DNA from 4 places in the Rouxiella sp. Mn2063 genome. Region 1 is predicted to be linked to each of the others. Evidence: predicted binding sites of a transcription regulator. Region 1 holds the regulator's gene; each other region holds the start of a gene.

Region 1 (5,288 bases):
CCAGTGAGGAACGCTGTAGTAATACAGATAATGCTGGCAACTAAAGAGAGCGTAATAGCCAGCTCTCCCCGGCTATTACCAAGACACCAAACCGCGACGCCAGATAGCACAGAAAAAACCACCATGACTTGCGGCTCTTTGCCTTGCATATGGCGCCCAACGACCCAACCAGTGACTAAAAACGCGAGCCAACTCCCTGCTCCAGACAGCGCCATGATGGCGCTAGATGTACCCAGCGGCAGCTCACGCTGCTGTACCATGTACTTTGGTAACCAAGCCATCAGCCCATAAACCGACATATTGATACAAAACATACTCAAGAACAGCAGTATGACTAATGAGCTTTTTAAGGCTTCACGATAGTGGGAAGTACGATGTTCCGGGGTAGATTGCGAAGAACTCTTAGTTATTGGAGCAGGCACCAGAAATAAAACACAGCCCGCCAATAGCAAAGCGATGATACCCAGAATGACTGAGTAATCACGCCAACCAATCGTACTCAACGCCCATAATGCGAGCAGTGGGCCAACCACTTGTGCCACCCCGCTAGAAGAGAGCAATACGGATTGAGCGAAAGTACGCTGTTCAAATGAATAGTTAGAGACGACCGCTTTTGCACAGGATGGCGGATAACCTGAATGTCCAATCCCAGCCAAAAAGCGAATAACGATCAATAAACCTAAGCTGGCACCTAATAGGCCGAAGCTGATGGCAAAAATACCTAATAAACCGAGAGATAGCGGAAGTAATTTTTTATATCCCCAGCGGTCTGTAAGCCAGCCAAAGGGTAGTTGGAAGATTGAATAAGCGAGAAAAAAGCCTCCTGTGATATATCCGAGCTGATCGGAGCGTAAATGAAACTCTTTGCTAATGGGTAACAGAGAAAAACCGATAGCCATTTTGTCTGTATAAATAAGAACATAACCTAAAAAAAGCAGAAAGATCATAAAGGAAGATTTTTTCATTGTTGTATCCTCGATACGTTTACCCCAAGGGTTTACCACTTGTGATAATGCACAACTCAAAAATGCGACATCAGTCACTTCACATTCAATAACAATGAGTTAAATCACAGCTAGTGACGCTAACAGCTTTATATGAGTGGGATAAGATGAAATTTTTCTAATCGGGATACTTTATTGGCATAGGAATTTAGATGAGATATCTTCCGAAGTTACAGCAACTGAAAGTGTTCCAACAGGTTATCCGGGCGGGGAGCATTCGCGCCGCGGCGCGAGCAATGAATCAAACCCAGCCAGCGGTCAGCAGAGCATTGCGAGAATTAGAGCAAACGCTAGAAACCCAACTTATTATTCGTGGTACGCACGGCATGACCTTGACGCCAAGTGGCCAGGCTTTTGCGCAGCGTATGCAGTTTATTTTGGAAGAGTTGCAACGGGCGGTAGATGAAGTACAGCAAATCGATGCTATGTCAGCGGGATCGGTCAGCGTTGGTTTTTCCTCGTCGATGGGCATGCTCTTGCTTCCCCAACTTACTGAGCAGTTTAGTGAACAATTCCCGCAGGCCAAATTACGCGTTGAGGAAGGGCACCTTTTAACGCTCTTGCCTGCACTACGTGAAGGGCGTCTGGACATGGCGATAGATATTATCAGCCCTGACGTACCACTGACGGGACTAGCCAGTGAATCACTATTTATCACGCCAATATGCGTAATCGCACGCCGACACCATCCGTTGCAGCGCGCGACCAACATCGCGCAATTGGCTAAAGCGAGCTGGCTACTGCCCGACGATGACATGGGCTACTATCAAAAACTTAGCCAATCGCTGCTGGCAATTCCCTCGCGAACGGGGCAAACGGTATTGCATAGCAACTCTCTGTTATTTGGGTTAACACTGGTGCTTAGCGCTGATTATCTTACGTTGGGAACCGCGGCCATGTTCAGACTGCCGTTGATGCAACGTATGTTCTGCCCCTTGCCAATCCCGCATCTTCCAACAGTCGAGTACAGCCTGATTTACTCACAAAAAACGCCGCTAACCTTAACGGCGCGGCGTTTTATAGAATTAGTGCGTCATCGTTGCCAGCAACTTAGCGGACAAAACGACGACCTCTTATAATGAGGTATTCGCATCCTGCGGGTTAATCACTTCAAAGCTGTGCGTAATGGTGGCGGCTTTACCCAGCATCAGCGATACCGAGCAGTACTTCTCCGCAGACAGGCTGACCGCACGTTCAACCACTTTATCGGTCAAACCAGTGCCTGTAACAATAAAATGCAGGTTGATGCGAGTAAATAAACGAGGCGCTTCTTCACGACGTTCTGAGGTCAGCTTCACCTCGCAATCCACCACATCGTTACGACCTTTTTGCAAAATAGACACCACATCAATGGCGCTACATCCACCAGCGGACATCAACAACATTTCCATTGGGCTTGGCGCTTTATCACCCGCATTTCCGTCCATCAATACCTGATGACCTGATGCGGATTCGCCTAAAAACGTCAACCCTTCGACCCACTTTACCCGTGCCTGCATCTCTTTTTCTCCCAGCGAATATTCCCCGACAGACTACCCTTTTAGCCTAAAAATGCAATGCAGGGAGATCGCCGTCATGCTGAAGCGAGACAACAGGAGACACTAGGGCAATCCTGTGTTACAAACAAAGCGACAGAAACTTATCAGCAATTTCCGGCTCCGGTTTTCATAGTGACACCCCTTTTTTGAGGGATATCGCTCCGCCTGTCGCTTGCAGTATTGCTGATCTGTTCATATGCTAAAATGGCGCTTATTTATAAAAACGCCGTACAGGGAACTCAGACGGTAATAACAGAGGATAATAGCTAATGGTTCTCGGCAAACCACAAACAGACCCTACTCTCGAATGGTTCCTGTCTCATTGTCATATACACAAATATCCATCTAAAAGTACGCTGATTCACCAAGGTGAAAAAGCCGAAACGCTTTACTACATCGTGAAAGGTTCGGTTGCCGTGCTGATCAAGGATGAAGAAGGCAAAGAGATGATCCTCTCCTATCTGAATCAGGGAGATTTCATCGGCGAGCTTGGTCTTTTCGAAGAAGGCCAGGAACGTAGCGCTTGGGTACGGGCAAAAACTGCCTGTGAAGTGGCAGAAATTTCCTATAAGAAATTCCGCCAGTTGATCCAAGTGAACCCGGATATTTTAATGCGCCTTTCCGCGCAGATGGCGAACCGTTTGCAAGTGACTTCTGAAAAAGTAGGAAATCTTGCATTCCTTGATGTGACAGGCCGTATTGCCCAAACTCTGCTTAATCTGGCTAAACAGCCCGATGCCATGACCCACCCAGATGGTATGCAGATCAAAATCACTCGTCAGGAAATCGGTCAGATCGTCGGCTGCTCACGTGAGACAGTTGGACGTATCCTCAAAATGCTCGAAGATCAGAACCTGATCTCCGCACACGGTAAAACAATTGTCGTTTACGGCACCCGTTAATTCACCGCCAGCATTTATTAACCCTGAATAAAATCTTAAAGAAAAAATGGCGCAACAGATAATTCTGCTGCGCCATTTTTATTGGACTCTTTTAAGCCAGATATTAAACGCCAACAACCTGAGCAACCGCCTGTTCAAAGCGCGCCATACCTTCCCGAATATCATCAAAATCGATCACTAATGACGGGGCAAAGCGCATCACATTTGTGCCAGCCACCAAGACCATCACGCCTTGTTCAGCCGCGGCGGCAAGGAACTCACCAGCCCGGTTTTTATAAGCTTCTGACAACTCAGCGCCGATCAGCAAGCCTTGACCTCTAAACTCCTGGAAGACCTTATATTTGTCATTGATAGCCGTCAGCGCCTGTAAGAAGGCATCACGACGTTCATCAATGCCAGCCAATACTTCTGGCGTATTAATCAAATCCAGCGCCGCTTCGGCAACCGCACAAGCCAGCGGATTACCACCGTAAGTGGTACCGTGTTTGCCCGGTGCCATTACCGAGGCGACCTCTTCGCTAGTCAGCATCGCGCTCACTGGGAAACCACCGCCCAACGCTTTGGCCGTCGTGAGGATATCTGGCGTGACGCCATAATGCATATAGCTAAACAGTTTGCCGCTGCGCCCCATTCCGCTTTGCACTTCATCAAATACCAGCAGCGCGTTATGCTCATCGCACAGGTCACGTAAACCTTGCATAAATTCTTGGGTAGCTGGCGTTACACCGCCTTCACCTTGAATCGGTTCGACGACAATGGCACAAGTGTGGGAGTCGATAACCGCTTTAACCGCGGCCAGATCATTGAAAGGTACATGGACGATATCAGCAGGCTTGGGGCCAAATCCGTCCGAATATTTTGGCTGTCCACCGACTGAAACGGTAAACAACGTGCGGCCATGGAAAGCATTGTGGAAGGCAATAATTTTGCTTTTGTAAGGGCTATGGCGAGCAGATGCGTAGTAACGCGCCAGCTTGAATGCAGCTTCATTAGCTTCGGCACCCGAGTTGGCGAAAAATACCCGGTCAGCAAAGGTGGCATCAATTAGTTTCTGTGCCAAACGCAAAGCAGGCTCATTGGTAAAGACATTGCTGACATGCCACAAGGTTTCACCTTGTTTATGCAGCGCTTCTACCAAAGCAGGATGGCAATGACCCAGTGCCGTAACGGCAATACCGCCGGCAAAATCAATATACTCAGCGCCTTGCTGATCCCAGATACGACTGCCTTTCCCCTTGACCGGAATAAACTTAGCTGGTGCATAAACCGGCAGAATAACCCGATCAAAATCACTGCGCTCTACCGCTGGCTTTTGTGCCATCCCACACTCTCCCATCCGATTTATCGTCATTACGGCAAATTATCCCGCAAAGACAAATGAAAAATTACTCACAAAATATGAATAAAAAATCAAAATCAGGCAATAGAAATCAGTGCAATTTAAGAATTAATTATTAACTCATTAAATTTTAAGGAAATTATCGAGAAGTTGATGCCCCTGCTGGCTCAAAATGCTTTCAGGGTGGAATTGGACACCATGGAGTGCCAGTGAACGATGGGCAATGCCCATAATTTCATCGTCCTGGCCTGGCGTTTGTGTCCAGGCGGTCACTTCAAAACAATCAGGCAACGAGGCGGGTTCAACGACCAGAGAGTGATAGCGAGTAACGGTAAGCGGCTGCGCCAGCCCGTTAAATACGCCAGTTCCTCGATGTTCTATTCGTGAGGTTTTGCCGTGCATGACTTGTCTGGCGCGCACGATATTCGCGCCGAAAGCCTGCGCCATGGCCTGATGACCTAAACATACGCCCAGGATAGGTAATCGCGTCGAGAAATGCGCAATA
Region 2 (5,288 bases), on a different contig from region 1:
TTCTTCAGGGCTTCCAGGAGGACCACCCCAGATATGATCGCCGTGATCGAAGAAGATCTCGGTACAAGGACCACAAGGACCGGTATCACCCATCTGCCAGAAGTTATCTGAAGCAAAGGCTGCGCCCTTATTATCGCCGATGCGGATAATACGCTCTTTCGGCACGCCTACTTCGTTCTCCCAAATGCTGTAAGCTTCGTCATCAGTTTCATAGACGGTCACCCACAACTTCTCTTTTGGCAGATTGAACCAGTTTGCGCCAGTCAGCAGTTCCCACGCATAGTTAATCGCATCACGCTTGAAATAATCGCCAAAGCTGAAGTTACCCAACATTTCAAAGAACGTATGGTGACGAGCGGTATAACCCACGTTTTCCAGGTCATTGTGCTTACCACCCGCGCGAACACAGCGCTGGGACGTGGTAGCGCGGGTGTAATCCCGATTATCTAATCCAAGGAAAACGTCTTTAAATTGGTTCATACCGGCATTGGTAAACATCAATGTCGGATCATTAGTCGGGACAAGCGAGCTGCTCGCAACTACGTTATGTCCCTTACTTTGGAAGAAATCGAGAAACGCTTGACGGATCTCAGCGGTGCTCTTGCTCATAAATGTCCCGGAATAAGGCTAGAAGAACAGCCCGTGAGCAAGATAGGCACGATTTAAGATCAGCTTTCTTTAAAGCTCACGAACGAAAAAGTGCGGATAAGATAAAATTTCTACGCAGGGAAGTAAAATCCCGTATGCATTCAATCTGCAAAATCGCGATAAATAGCGTGGATTTCTTCCTGAAAAAAGCCGCGATACAGTAAATAGCGAAAAACTTTGGATTTCTCTTTCCAATCCGTTGGCAATGGCTGGCCAAATTTTCGGGTCGCTACGTCGTAGGCTAATAGGCTCCAATCAACTTCACTATTTTCCAATGCAATATTCACGATTTCTTTATCGACGCCCTTCTGTTGCAGCTCAGAGCGAATGCGCTGTGCGCCATAACCTTTATTGCTGCGCCCTGAAATATAACGACTGGCAAATTTGTTGTCATCAAGCCAACCGTGCTGGTAGCAGTACTCAATAACCTGCTGCACATGTTCGGCATTAATTTCCTCTGGTGCTGATTTTTCTGCCGGCATTTGCGGTGGTTTACGCCAGTTTTTAGCCGACGATGGACGAACAAAAGGTTGAGGAGGCGTCATTAATTTACGGCGCAACTCTTCTTCACCGTGATCGCGTTGGCCTAACAAACGCATGGCGCGCGCGGTCAGCGTATTAATTTTGCTACGGTTCTCATCTTTTGGCTCAGGAAATACCGATGTAGCTGATTGTTCATCCTGCAACCGGGTCTGATTCGCACCGAACGGGGTTAAATCATCCGCCATTATGCGTTTCCTTCGTTTCATATACTCAAAATAACTGGCGTTACACCAAGGCGACAGACAGCACAGCCACACCGGTGCAGTTTGCAGTATAACGGGCATTAATGAGATAAAAAAAATGCCAGCCTATAACAGGCTGGCATTTCATGTGAAACCTTACAAGCGCCCGCTATTGAGGCCGCGAGTCAAATGATTAGAACTCTTCGCTGGTTTCAGCGTCTTCGTCTAAATCTTCAGCTGTAGTGACGGCGCTCAGTTCACCATTGCCACTCAGCAGCAATTCGCGCAGTTTTTTATCAATCTCTGAAGCAATAGCTGGGTTTTCTTTCAGGAAGTTGCCTGCGTTAGCTTTACCCTGACCAATTTTCTCGCCGTTGTAGCTATACCATGCACCGGCTTTTTCAATCAGTTTATGTTTAACGCCCAAGTCAACCAACTCACCGTTGATGTTGATCCCTTCGCCGTACATGATTTGGAACTCAGCTTGCTTGAATGGCGCAGCGATTTTGTTTTTCACCACTTTAACGCGGGTTTCGCTACCCACTACCACATCGCCTTCTTTAATTGCGCCAATACGGCGAATATCAAGACGAACAGAGGCGTAGAACTTCAGCGCGTTACCACCAGTAGTGGTTTCTGGGTTACCGAACATCACACCAATTTTCATACGGATCTGGTTGATAAAGATCAGCAGTGTGTTGGCGTTTTTCAGGTTACCGGCCAGCTTACGCATCGCTTGGCTCATCATACGTGCCGCCAGGCCCATATGTGAGTCACCTATTTCGCCTTCGATTTCCGCTTTTGGCGTCAACGCAGCAACGGAGTCAACGATGATGACATCAACCGCGCCAGAGCGGGTCAAAGCATCACAAATTTCCAACGCCTGCTCACCGGTATCCGGCTGAGAACACAGCAGGTTATCGATATCTACGCCCAGTTTTTTAGCATAGATCGGGTCAAGCGCGTGCTCTGCATCGATAAACGCACAGGTTTTACCTTCGCGTTGTGCAGCAGCAATAACTTGCAACGTCAGGGTGGTTTTACCAGAAGATTCCGGGCCATAAATTTCAACGATACGGCCCATTGGCAGGCCACCAGCGCCCAGAGCAATATCCAGAGACAACGAGCCAGTTGAGATCGTTTCTACATCCATAGAGCGATCTTCACCAAGACGCATGATGGAACCTTTACCGAATTGTTTCTCAATCTGGCCTAGTGCCGCAGCTAACGCCTTTTGCTTGTTCTCATCAATAGCCATTTTCGCTCCTTCGTGCGGCACCGTGACATACTTGGCTGCGGTGCCACTGAATGTGGTTGTTTGTATTTAGATATACAGACTCAGATAACTGGACGTAATTATACTGTATGCTCATACAGTATCAAGCCTATTTTTTCAAAAACTCGTTATACGCTGTTTGTAATGAAAAAACAGCAGCTTGCAAACGCACCGATTCACGGTCACCGGAAAATACCTGCTTAATAGCCAGTACTCGCCCTGTGGAATCAGCAAAACCAAACCAGACAGTGCCGACCGGTTTCTCTATGCTGCCGCCATCTGGGCCAGCAATCCCACTGATGGATAATGCCAGATTGGCTTTGGCAGCGTGCAGCGCCCCTTGCGCCATTTCGCGCACCACTTCTTCGCTCACAGCACCAAAGGTATTTAAGGTCGATTCAGATACGCCGAGCAAGTCGTGCTTTGCCGCATTGCTATAAGTGACAAAACCGCGATCAAACCAAGCAGAGCTACCGGCTATATCAGTAATCGCTTTTGCCACCCAGCCACCGGTACAAGACTCAGCACAAGTGATCCACAATCCTTGTGTCTTAAGTTGCTGTCCGACATCAATACTGAGTTGATGCAGTTCTTTCTCAGACAATGGTTTCTCAGCCAATCGTTGTTCGCTCATCGCGGCTCCTGCAAATCATATTGAGTTGGTGATGGTAGCATCTCTTCCGCATCTTGATCTGCCGGACAGATTATTTTGCGCGATCCTTCCCAAATCAATAGGCCTATACCCTAAAAATAATCGCGTGTATATGATGTGTAAAATTACACATTGATCACATTTCAATTTTCAAGGCCATGCTTTAATCCATCCCACATTGACCAGAGGAGAATGACCTTGAAACACCTAATGATCTGCTGTGGTGCCGGCGTAGCAACCAGCACAGTGGCGTTAAAAAAAATTGAAGCATTCCTGGATAAAGAAAAGCTCAGCGATCGCGTGCGTATATCCCAAGGCACCGTAGCCGAAGCATTAACACGCAGCGACATCGACTTTATTGTTTCAACCTCAGCCATCACTACCTCAATTCCGGTGGTCAATGCGCTGCCATTACTGACGGGAATGGGAATAGATAAAGTATTTAACAGTGTAAAAACCTTAATTTTGGCCGAGGGCTAATCCATGTTCATCATCGATTACATTGTTAATCTCGGGGCATCGGTGATGATGCCGCTGATCTTCATTATCTTGGGTTTACTGCTGCGCCTGTCATTTTCTAAAGCCATCAAAGCCGGGTTAATGGTTGGGATCGGCTTTATCGGTTTAAGCATTACCGTCAATTTAATGATTGATTCTCTAACGCCTGTCAGCCATGCGTTAGTCCATCGCTTTGGGTTAAATTTAACCGTACTAGACGTTGGCTGGCCCGCAGCAGCGGCAGTAGCAATGGGCACCCGAGTTGGCGCGCTGGTTATCCCAGTTTGTGTCGCCATCAATATCCTGATGCTATACACCAAAACCACCCGTATTCTTAACGTCGATATCTGGAACTTGTGGCACCACGCCTTTACCGGTTCTCTGGTCGCTATTATTACCAGCAGCTTGTGGCTGGGTATCTTTGCCGCCGCGATCAACTGCATCATTACCATGGTGATTGCTGACCGTACCAGCGGTGATGTCGAGAAATACCTCAACCTGCCGTCAATTTCGATCCCCCACGGTTTTTCAGTATCTTTCGTGCCTGCGGCCTGGTTAGTTAACGCCATCGTTGATCGCATCCCGGTGATCCGCGATATCAAAATCGATACCGAAGTGATCCAGAAACGCCTGTCTATCCTTGGCGATCCGGCTTCACTTGGTGCGATCATCGGCGCGCTTTTAGGCGTCATTGCCGGTATTGAATTTAAAGCTATTTTACAGACTGCTATTACCATGGCCGCGGTCATGACGATTATTCCGCGTATGGCGAAGATGTTGATGGAAGGCGTGTATCCTATCAGCGAACGTATTCAAGAAATCGCTCAATCAAGAGCAGGTTCCTTTGGCCGAATTGCTATCGGATTGGATTCCGCCGTTAGCGTTGGCCATCCCGTCACGCTTTCAGTCTCCATGTTGATGATCCCACTGATGCTGGTGCTGGCTGCGGTGATCCCACATAACCAATTCCTGCCATTTGCTTCATTAACCGGGTTGCCTTTTGCCTTCGTATTAGTCACTGCCGTGTGCCGTGGCGATATGTTCCGTACCCTACTTACTGGCTTACTCACCTTAAGTCTGGCGCTCTTAATCGGTACCAGCCTGGCTCCAATTGTCACCAGTACCGCCGTCAGCACCGGATTCTCATTGCCACAGGGAACAACCAGCATCAGCAGCGTAGATTACGCAGGCGCCATGCTGCCTTGGGTCATTATCCAAAGCTTCTACTTTAAGGCGTTAGGCGTTGGCTTACTGAGTATCTGTACACTGGGATTGGTCGTGTGGAACCGCAAAAAGCTGGCGCAAGAGAACCAGCAACTCGCCGCCCAAGAGTCCAATATGATGGAGGGCAGCTAACATGTTTAGCGCAGACCGCATTTTTACCTTTACACAGACAATCAGCAGAGATGATTTGCTCGGCCAGCTCGCGACAAGTTTATATACAGCCGGCTTAGTGAAAGACTCTTTTAAAGCCGGTGTGCTGCAACGC
Region 3 (5,288 bases), on a different contig from region 1:
ACTGATATGTTGGCGAGAAAAGTTGGCTAATAACCCGAATGTCACCAGTGCGTAGACCACGTTTGAAGCCAAGTGCGCGATGAAAATCAGCCCAAGTGCCAGCAGCGCTATAGGTGAAAAGGGCAGCAGCCAATAGCAACCGAGAAAGATAAGTAGACAGCACAATAAGAGCTTATTGTTATTGGCGTAATTTTTCAGGTTATCAGCGGGCAATAACAATGGTCCACATAACTGGCCTAATCCACGAGCCAGCAAAAGAGGCAAAGCCATGCTGGTAGCGGTTTCTGTGGGCAGCGATCTTGCCAGCGCTGGCATCAATGCCATTGCGGGCGTGCCGACTGATGCCAACATCGGCAGCATCAACATGCTGCGTTGTTGCAACGGCGATAACTTTCGCCACGAGATTGTGCTGACTGCATTGTCTTGATCTTCTTCCTTCAGCTGCTGTTTGTCCGGCTTTTTGCTGGCCGCTGCGAGAAGCGCAATGGCCAGGATAAAACTCAGTGCATCGAGTGCTAATAGCATCAATGGCGGCAAGTGACCAAAAATCAGCACGCCGACGCCAATACCGACCACTACATTTGCCGCAAAAACCAATGTTTCTAGCGCCGTTGCCGCCGGCAGCTCCTCTTCACGTAGATGATATTTTAATAACTGACTCAGCGCGGGGAAGGACATTCCACCAGAGAGTGCAGCGACTGATTGAGCTAGCAACAGTGAGGTACTCTGTTGATGTAATACTCCCCATCCTAGAAATCCTAAGCTGAATAATCCTATCGTTTCCGCCAGGATCAAGATCTGAAAGGGGGATAATCGCTTACAGAGTTTTTCGCCAATAACACTGCCGAACCAGCCAGGAAGGGTAGAAAGGGTATAGGCCAGGACTAATGTTAGCGCTGGAGCCTGCCATTCAAGCAGCAGTCCCATTGTTAGCACCAGTGTTAAACCGCTGCCCAGAGAAGAGAGAAACAACCCCGCGGCCAATAATTTTAGCCAGCGATAGTGGCGCAATGCGCGCAGCAAAGCGATAAGCATAAAAAATCCTCATAAAACAACAAAACGCACCGTGCCGAAAAGGCAAAGCGACAGAAAAAACCGTTGTTATGAGGTTGATTTACATTGGTAGGATTTTTACAGGTAATCAATGAATAGAATAAAACTAGCACAGACTATCAGCGGAAGAAAATCCAGACATGAAAAAGGCGGTAATAACCCGCCTCTTCTTCATACGACTTGGTACAGATTGTTCAATTCTATCTATTAATAACGTTGCATGTGACGTTGAACAACTTTGTTGCTTTGTTGATCGCTACTTGCCATAGGATTCTGGTCTTGGCTCGATGAAGCCGTCACTGTCATCACATTTTGATTATCACTAACCGCTGATTGCACGTTAGAAGCAGCGAATGTAGTGAACGATGCGCTAACCAGCGCAATAGCAGCGAGAGTCATAGTTAAGTTTTTCATGATCTGCGTTCCTTCTTTTTTGATAGCCACTTAGTCCTCCGTTAACGACCTGATGTCGTTTATCTCTCGAATGACTAAGTGATTATCTGGATTTACAAACTTTTTTGTTAATCTATTCTTGTTAATCAATAAGTTACTGCGTGATGAGTGACAGGGCTAATTTTTCAACGCTAAACCTTATTTATAGATTTCAGCGGTACCGTACAGGTAGTTGTCACCACCGGCAGAAATAATGCGGTATGAGCTTGCACCTTGTTTTTCAGCTTTAGCGGCCAGTTTGTGTTCCAAGCTGCCTAAGTCATTGCCTGCAGTTGCACTTACTACGCCAATGCTTTGTTGGCCTGCTGGTGCAGATTGAACTTCTGTTGCAGCAAATGTAGTGAATGATGCAGAAGCCAGTGCGATAGCAGCGATAGTCATAGCGATGTTTTTCATGATGTTTACTCCAATTTAGATAGTGTTTGCTGAATCTGTTTAGTGACTTATTCAGCTTTCTGATTACGTCGTCGTTATTAGTTAACGTTCGATAATTAAATGTTAGACTTGGATCACATCCGACGCAACACATTTTTTTATCAATCGTTAACTAATTGTGCTGATCGCAATTTATCCAAAAAAACATGCGTGAAAACATTATCTTTCCGATGCTGCTATTCCTGTCACAACAATAAGGTTAGCTAGGAAGGTATTTTGGCTATCGGTTGATGGGTGGTATGGTATTGCTGTCATGTGCCGTTACAGGGCGGCAATATTGATAGCAGGGGGAGCGGTTATTACCATAGTTGTCATAATTGCTAAGATTAGTTTTAAGTTTTTCATGATGTTATGTCTTGATTCTTCAAGCAGATACTTTCGTTGCTTGCAGCGATAATCATTTAGTTAATGATTGATAATTTAATGCTAATCTCCGCTGGACTTATGCGCAACATTTTTTGATAATGATCGTTAATTTATTTGTAAGAAGAATCACTTTGGTGGTTTAGGGGAGGGTGTAATGAGTACTGAACAGACAACACCTGTCCGTAAATGTCGCGGGCGTCCAAAACAATTTGAGCGCGAAACGGCGTTGAAAAAGGCGTTAAATTTGTTCTGGCTTCATGGTTATGAAGCTACGTCACTTGCTGACCTGGTTGAGGCTACCGGGGCGAAGGCACCGACTTTATATGCTGAGTTTGGTAATAAAGAAGGGCTGTTTCGCGCCGCAGTTGAGCACTATCTTGATGCTTTCTATAAAAAAAGCTTCAGACTGCTAGATAGAACGGATTTATCTGTAGAACAGACCGTAGAACAATATTTGCGCACTATCGCGGATATGTTTACTGACCGTGACACACCGAGCGGATGTTTTATCATCAATGCCGCCTCAGGTATGTCTTCTTCTTCAAAAGATATTGCAGAGATGCTGCGTTCACTGCATCTTTCTCAAGAAAGTACGCTGCGTAATTTTTTGGATGAAAAGAAACGTAGCCAAGATTTACCACAAAATATCGACTGTGCGCTGATGGCGAAATATATATCCACTGTCGTGCAAGGGATGTCGGTACAGGCGCGAGACGGCACCAGCAATGAGCAGTTAGCGCGGTTGATTGATTTAGTGATGCACAGCTGGCGGCAACTACTGGCTGTACCGTTATAATTTGTAAAATCAGTAAAGCGCCGGGCGGTTGTTCGGCGCTTTTTTGTTAGTGACATCCTTATTCACTTCGTTATCCCCGCCATTTTCTCTATTGTGATCTATCCCAGCGCTCGCAAAATGCGGCAATATCTTCTGACTGAAATGCATTGAGATTGGCAAACAGTTGTTCTGCAGGCCAGTTCCACCAAGCAATTCTCTGCAAACGTTCAGCAATGTCTTTACTAAAACGCAGGCGGATGAGTTTGGCTGGTACACCGCCGACAATGGTATAAGGCGCGACATCTTTACTGACGACGGCACCGGCGGCCAGAATCGCACCATCCCCAACGGTGACACCAGGAAGCACGGTTACGCCGTGACCAATCCACACATCGTTACCAATAATCACTTTGGCATCGCGGCGCGAGGCGAAAAATTCTGTATCGCGTTTGCCATCAACCACGTAATAGTCGGCGCAGTAGGTGAAACGGTGTTGGGATGCCCGGCCCATCGGATGATTAGGCGCACCTAAGCGGACATTGTTCGCAATGGCAGTAAACTTGCCAATCTCACTATCTGCCACGCAGCAATTTTCTCCGAGATATGAGAAATCACCGAGTAGCGAATACTCAACGTAGCTATTACGCAGAATCTCGCAGGATTTACCAATCTGACTTTCCCGCATTCTGACGCTTGGGTCAATGACGGTTTCAGAGAGTTTTGGGGCGGTGGAGGGATTAACGGACATGCTGTATTCACCTGGTTCGTTTTTATTGAGACAAATTTAAAACGACCAGGTGACACCCTGATTACAGTGCTTATCAGGGAGGTTTGAGCCTCCCTGACGGGGCATTATTTTTTCTCTAGAAAATCTTCGGCATCAATGTCGTAACCTGACGGCTCCCAGCGAATAGCTAGTAACGCGATAAGTCCTAGCAGGGGAGCGAAGGCGATAACCCAGAACACGCCAGTACCCAGCGCCGCGGCCAGCACCGGGAATAGAAACAGTGACAAGGTGGAACTGCCGCGCATTAAGGTTTGGTTAAAGCCAACGCCCATTCCACGCAGTGAGGTTGGGTAGCTTAACGAGGCGAATGTCATGGTATGAGAACCGGGACCGAAACCTTGACCAAATAAGAACAGGGCTAACATCGCGATAGAAATTGCCGCTTCTGCACCATCAGCAGGGCGGCCAATCAGCGCCAAACCGATCAGCGCAATAACCTGGCAGCTATAGCCTGCAACCGACATTTTCCATGCGCCAAGCTTAGGGACTAACCTAACCGCCAGCAAACCGCCGACAAAAGCAAAGCCAAGATTCAGCGCCAGTGAAACCAGAATCGTGCTCATCATTGATTGTGCCAGGAAACTGGACAAAATCACCGGCAGGCCAAATGCCACCGCGTTATAGGCGAACGACGAGGCAATAGATGTCACCGTTGCCAAAATAGTACGACGTAAATAAACACCTTGCAGCAGAGTGGCATAATTCTTCCACGCGGCTTTACGCACTTTAACCTGCGGTTGCAAATCAGCGTCTTCGGCAACGACAGCATTGATATTGTACGAACGGCGTAAAATATCGGCCGCTTCGGAAAGATTGCCCTGATTCGCCGCCCATACCGGTGATTCATTCATGTAACGATGGCGAATCGCGATGATCAGCAGGGCAGGAACCGCGCCAAAGCCGAGAATCAGTCGCCATAACCAATCAGTATGCCCGGCAGGCAATACCGCATAAAGCAGTAGCACTAACAGATAGGAAATACTGATAGCGGCGTACCAGGTTGGGCACCACATCGCGATACGTGAGGCTTTATTTCCGCGTCCCGATAATTTAGAGAACTCGGCTAAGAAAGCCATTGCTACCGGCAAGTCCAGGCCAACGCCTAGCCCCATCACAAAACGAGATGCGCCTAGCACCCATTCGTTAGGAGCAAAAGCACAGGCAAGCGCAGCTACGACGAAGAAGAACATATCTGCCATAAACACGCGGTAGCGGCCAATTTTGTCGGTCAGATAGCCGCCAAACAGCGCGCCAATAATAGCACCAAAGGTAATCGCCGAGGCGACCATGCCCGCGCCAGACGGGCTAAGTCCAAACTCGCGGGTGATATCTTTCATGCCAAACGCCAGCGCGCCTAAATCATAGGCGTCGAGGAAAACGCCGCCGAGCGCGATAGCAATAACGATACGCGCATCGCTG
Region 4 (5,288 bases), on a different contig from region 1:
GAATGGCGCTTTCAAGACGATTTTCACCGTATTAGCATCAACGACATCGGTGTGGGCGATAGTTTTAAACAGGTTATAGCGCTTGAGATGATTGTCTGGATTGCTGGCGCGATCGAGGTTAACTTTCACCGCTTCGGCGTTGAAATCCGTGCCATCCTGGAACTTAATGCCTGGATGCAATTTGATGGTGTAGGTTAAACCATCTGGGCTGACGGTATAGCTATCAGCCAGCACGTTAACCAGTTTCATATCCTTATCAAAACCAAACAGGCCTTGATAGAAAGATTTGGCCACGGCTTGCGATAACGTATCGTTGGCGTCATAAGGGTCAAGGGAGGTGAAGTTAGACCCAACTGCAATGGTCACATCCTTCTCCGCCCACGCGGAAGCCGAGGCAAACGCCCCAAAAACGGCAGCCGCTAGCACGGCTTTACGGATCAAATTATGCTGTGTCATCTTTATTCCTTTTCCTTTACTACCCTGTCAATAAACGTTGGCTATTGCATGACGAGCAACGTAGTGCCCCTCTGCGACCTGAACCAACGGTGCAATAATAGGTTCATCGCCCAACGAACGGATTGGGCTTGGGATTTCATCCACCAATAGCGCATGCTCTTGGCGGCGACGCGATGGGTCAGCGACGGGCACGGCGGCCATCAGTTTTTTGGTATACGGATGCTGTGGATTCTCAAACACCGCACGGCGCGGACCGATCTCTACAATTTGCCCAAGATACATCACCGCGACGCGATGACTTACGCGTTCGACTACCGCCATATCATGAGAAATAAACAAGAAGGCAATGCCGAACTCACGCTGTAAATCCATCAACAAATTGACGATTTGCGCCTGAATAGAGACATCCAACGCCGAGACAGACTCATCAGCGATGACCACTTTAGGATTAAGCGCCAAAGCACGGGCGATACAAATACGCTGACGTTGCCCTCCAGAGAATTCATGCGGGTAGCGCTGTGCATGCTCTGGTAATAAGCCGACTTTTTCCAACAGCCAGGCTACGCGCTTTTCGGCCTCTTTACCGCTGGCCACTTTGTGTACCAACAGCGGCTCCATAATCGAATAACCGACGGTCACACGCGGATCGAGCGATGCGTAAGGGTCTTGAAAAATAAACTGAATATCACGGCGTAAATGCTGTAATTCAGAACCTTTTAGGTCGGTAATCGTCTGTCCATTGAAAATAATCGTGCCACTCTGGCTTTCCACTAAACGCAGCAAAGAACGCCCGGTGGTCGATTTGCCGCAACCTGACTCTCCCACCAGCGCTAAGGTTTCACCAGGATAGAGGTCAAAACTCACCTTTTCGACGGCATGGACTTGTCGTGTGACGCGATTAAACAAGCCGCTGCGCACGCCAAAACGTGTCACCAAATCTTTTACCTGCAAGATAGGTGGCGCCCCGGGAACCAGCGTGTCTTGTACTAATGAAACGGCCGCGCCCTGTTCTGCTACTTTTACCGCGGCAGATTCTGCGCTTAATAACGGGAAACGCGCCGGTAACGATTGCCCGGTCATTGCACCAAGCTTGGGCACAGCCGCTAATAGCGCACGAGTATAGGGATGCTCTGGGGCGCTAAACACTTTATCCACACTGCCCATTTCAACTTTTTCGCCGCGATACATCACCAGCACGCGATCGGCAATTTCTGCAACCACGCCCATATCGTGGGTAATAAAAATCACCGCCATCTGCATCTCTTTTTGCAGCACACGGATTAATTGCAGGATTTGCGCCTGGATGGTGACATCAAGTGCCGTCGTAGGCTCATCGGCTATCAATAGTGCCGGACGGCAAGAGAGTGCCATAGCAATCATCACCCGCTGGCGCATACCGCCGGAGAGCTGATGTGGGAAACTGTCGAGGATTTTTTTAGCTTCAGGAATACGCACCAAATCAAGCATACGTAATGCTTCGGCTCGCGCCGTGCGGTGATCCTTACCCTGATGTAAACGGATAGATTCGGCAATCTGTTCGCCAACCGGGAATACCGGATTAAGCGAGGTCATCGGCTCTTGGAAAATCATCGCAATATCCGCGCCGCGCAGCTCGCGCATTGCAGCCTGCGACGCGGCAGTTAAATCCACGACCTGTGCATTACGTCGGCGAAATAAGACATCGCCTTGACTGATTTGCCCACCGCCCTGCTCAATCAGGCGCATTAGTGCCAAGGAGGTAACGGACTTTCCTGAACCCGATTCGCCAACAATCGCCAGCGTTTCACCACGGTTAACGTGGAAGTTGAGATTGCGTACCGCTTCGATTGTCCGACCTTCATGCGAAAATCGCACATTGAGATCGCGCGCAGACAATACCTGATTGTCTGCCAGCGACCATTTATCAGCAGACGAGGTGCCTGTAAAAGATCTTTCAACCTGGATGATGGATTCGCTCACGCAATCTCCTAAGTAATTCAAGTAATCCTTAAGGCTGTTAAGTTGGCGATTTTATACAAAGGGCACAACCAGCGGTTCATGAATACTCAATGCCGCTAACAACCTTAGGCGCTTCACCTACCTCGTTATTCGCGATATCGCGTTTAATTATAGTGCTGAATCTCTTTTATCATTGGCACACAACTCGCACGAGATTAACGCATCAGCATTCGTCTTAAATCCCGTATCTATTAACACTCGGAATTGACTTAGCTGAAGACATTTTTACCCAATAGGCTTCGAGATGCAGGTAGGAGGCAACTGAGATCATCCCTATGAGCTTAGATAACTAAGTGACTGGGGTGAACGACAAACCTGCAACTTGAAGTATGACGGGTATAGCGCTACAGACTATGTAAAGACTTGAGATTAATCTATAAAAAACAAGCTAATTGCTTATAATTTTTACAAAAAATATTGAGCGTTAAAGAATATGAAGAGGAGAGTGATTACTTAAAAATGGTTAGGAATATTGATTTTTTATAGCAGAAATCTGGGGAACGAATAAGTCCAAAACCGCCCTTATCGCATTGGATCACCACGCAGAGCAGAGAATTGAACTTATTAGATACGCTTTAAACCGTTTATCCAGCCAGTTATCGGCTGGTTGTCCACCCGACGAGCACGACCATGCCGGCGATGGATAAGTCCTTTATCCTGCATTTCATTCAGATCGCGGCGTATTGTCTCCAGACTTACCCCTAACCATTGGGCGAAATCACTAACCTGAACAACATGATGTTGATCAAGGAGTTGGAGTATTTCTTGTTGACGGTTTTTTTTCATCGCAATGTAACCATGCAAGAATAAGACATTTAAATGTGATGTTAATCACAAAATTTATCGTTATGGTACCGGTATCAGCCAAATAATTCTGCGATTTTTATCACTATTGAAAAACTTTCTTTCACTTTATCTTCAATAAATACATTCATATTACTTAAGCAACCATCGCAGCGCTCTTCTGTCATAATAGTCGAACTGTTTTGGCTATGGAGGAGTTACCATCTGTAGCTAAGTCCTATTTTTTACTCAAGGTCTACTCATGGAAAACGGCATGACATCTGGTTTAATTTCGCTTGATGAAGCACTTAAGAAAATGCGCATTCAGGCGCAATCCACCGTCTTTGCATCTAGCGAGTTCGTTCCTCTGACCGAGGCTGTCGGCAGAATCACCGCTAGCGCTGTCACCTCCCCCGTGTTCGTACCACCGTTTGATAATTCAGCCATGGATGGTTATGCGATACGTAGCGCCGACCTTCAGCAGATTGCTCACTTTCCTGTCGCAGGAAAATCCTTCGCCGGGGCACCTTTCAGCGGAGAATGGCCGCAAGGGACCTGTATTCGGATTATGACCGGCGCGGCCATCCCATCGGGTGCTGATGCGGTGATCATGCAAGAACAGGCCCAAGTTAGCGAAATAGGCGTAAGTTTTACCGCTCCGGTACAAATTGGGCAGAATATTCGCTTGATTGGTGATGACATCAAACAAGGGGAGGAAGTCTTAGCCTCCGGCGTACGCCTTGGTCCTGCAGAATTACCCTTGCTTGCCTCGTTGGGCATTGAACACGTTGAGGTCCGTGCTCGTCTGAAGGTGGCCGTGTTCTCTACCGGTGATGAACTGCAACCCGTTGGCACCCCACTGCAAGCCGGGCAGATCTACGACACTAACCGTTTCGCGGTGCGTTTGATGCTGGAAAAAATGGGCTGTGAAGTCTTGGATTTAGGCATTATTCGCGACGACCCACAGGCATTACGCCAGGCATTTCAGCAGGCCGATGACGCCGCTGATTTAGTGATCAGTAGCGGCGGCGTGTCCGTCGGTGAAGCCGATTTCACTAAAGATATGCTCGATGAACTGGGCGAAATCGGTTTTTGGAAACTGGCGATTAAACCGGGTAAGCCATTTGCGTTTGGTAAGCTCAAAAAAGCTTGGTTCTGTGGCCTGCCGGGTAATCCAGTTTCCGCTGCATTGACCTTCTATCAACTGGTTCAACCCTTAATTGCACAGTTATCTGGCCATACTGCCTGGCGCATGCCGGTACGGTTACGTGCTAAGACACTCACCTCTTTGAAAAAAGCGCCGGGTAGACTCGATTTCCAACGCGGCATATATAGCCTTTCTGCCGAAGGTGATATCCAGGTTGCCAGCACCGGTCATCAAGGCTCGCATGTTTTCAGCTCATTTAGTCAGGCAAACTGTTTTATCGTCCTGGAAAGAGAACGTGGCGATGTAGCCAGTGGAGAATGGGTTGAGATAGAGCCGTTCAACGCATTGTTTGTTTGCTAAAGGGGATATAAATGAGCCTGCCAGAATTAAGCGACAGCGAAACCCTGCGCTATAACCGTCAAATCGTATTGCGTAATTTTGATTTCGACGGGCAGGAAAAACTCAAAGCCAGCCATGCGTTGGTCGTCGGCCTTGGTGGGCTAGGCTGCGCGGCGGCACAGTATCTGGCAGCAGCGGGTACCGGTACGCTCAGTTTGCTTGATTTTGATACTGTCTCGCTGTCGAATCTACAACGACAAACCCTGCACACCGATGCACGTATCGGGATGAGCAAAGTCGCCTCCGCGGCCATCGCACTGGCCGCGATTAACCCTCACATTGCCATTAATCAAGTCGATCAACAGCTAGATGATGACCCATTGCAGCAGTTGATTGCCCAATGTGATGTGGTGCTCGATTGCACCGATAATGTCGCTACGCGTAATCAGCTTAATCGCCTGTGCTTTGCGCTAAAAACACCGCTAATTTCCGGGGCAGCCATTCGCATGGAAGGCCAGCTAAGCGTATTTACCTATCAACCCGATGAACCTTGTTATCGCTGCTT

Evidence for each region. The regulator CRP, encoded in region 1, controls carbon source genes, mostly activating them, when cyclic AMP is high. The targets are predictions, from matches to a motif close to ATGTGANNNNNNTCACAT.
Region 2: the regulator CRP is predicted to act here: its motif matches at 3,426-3,443, upstream of ACL9RG_RS07515 (PTS sugar transporter subunit IIB).
Region 3: the regulator CRP is predicted to act here: its motif matches at 2,004-2,021, upstream of bhsA (multiple stress resistance protein BhsA).
Region 4: the regulator CRP is predicted to act here: its motif matches at 3,274-3,291, upstream of ACL9RG_RS05505 (DeoR family transcriptional regulator).

The regions. Positions count from the first base shown of each region.
Region 1 covers NZ_JBMOUD010000002.1:403,073-408,360, reverse strand. The annotation lists gene ACL9RG_RS05245 (MFS transporter) at 1-965, opposite strand, end outside; gene ACL9RG_RS05240 (LysR substrate-binding domain-containing protein) at 1,157-2,083, shown strand; gene ACL9RG_RS05235 (OsmC family protein) at 2,078-2,503, opposite strand; gene crp (cAMP-activated global transcriptional regulator CRP) at 2,812-3,444, shown strand; gene argD (bifunctional acetylornithine/succinyldiaminopimelate transaminase) at 3,548-4,765, opposite strand; gene ACL9RG_RS05220 (aminodeoxychorismate synthase component II) at 4,907-5,288, opposite strand, start outside.
Region 2 covers NZ_JBMOUD010000004.1:2,956-8,243, forward strand. The annotation lists gene alaS (alanine--tRNA ligase) at 1-609, opposite strand, end outside; gene recX (recombination regulator RecX) at 750-1,271, opposite strand; gene recA (recombinase RecA) at 1,567-2,631, opposite strand; gene pncC (nicotinamide-nucleotide amidase) at 2,759-3,253, opposite strand; gene ACL9RG_RS07515 (PTS sugar transporter subunit IIB) at 3,494-3,781, shown strand; gene ACL9RG_RS07520 (PTS galactitol transporter subunit IIC) at 3,785-5,155, shown strand; gene ACL9RG_RS07525 (PTS sugar transporter subunit IIA) at 5,157-5,288, shown strand, end outside.
Region 3 covers NZ_JBMOUD010000012.1:75,654-80,941, forward strand. The annotation lists gene ACL9RG_RS16820 (MFS transporter) at 1-1,035, opposite strand, end outside; gene ACL9RG_RS16825 (multiple stress resistance protein BhsA) at 1,261-1,467, opposite strand; gene bhsA (multiple stress resistance protein BhsA) at 1,645-1,902, opposite strand; gene ACL9RG_RS16835 (TetR/AcrR family transcriptional regulator) at 2,462-3,103, shown strand; gene ACL9RG_RS16840 (DapH/DapD/GlmU-related protein) at 3,192-3,830, opposite strand; gene ACL9RG_RS16845 (MFS transporter) at 3,935-5,288, opposite strand, start outside.
Region 4 covers NZ_JBMOUD010000003.1:10,644-15,931, reverse strand. The annotation lists gene gsiB (glutathione ABC transporter substrate-binding protein GsiB) at 1-456, opposite strand, end outside; gene gsiA (glutathione ABC transporter ATP-binding protein GsiA) at 484-2,349, opposite strand; gene ACL9RG_RS05505 (DeoR family transcriptional regulator) at 3,019-3,240, opposite strand; gene moeA (molybdopterin molybdotransferase MoeA) at 3,500-4,744, shown strand; gene moeB (molybdopterin-synthase adenylyltransferase MoeB) at 4,756-5,288, shown strand, end outside.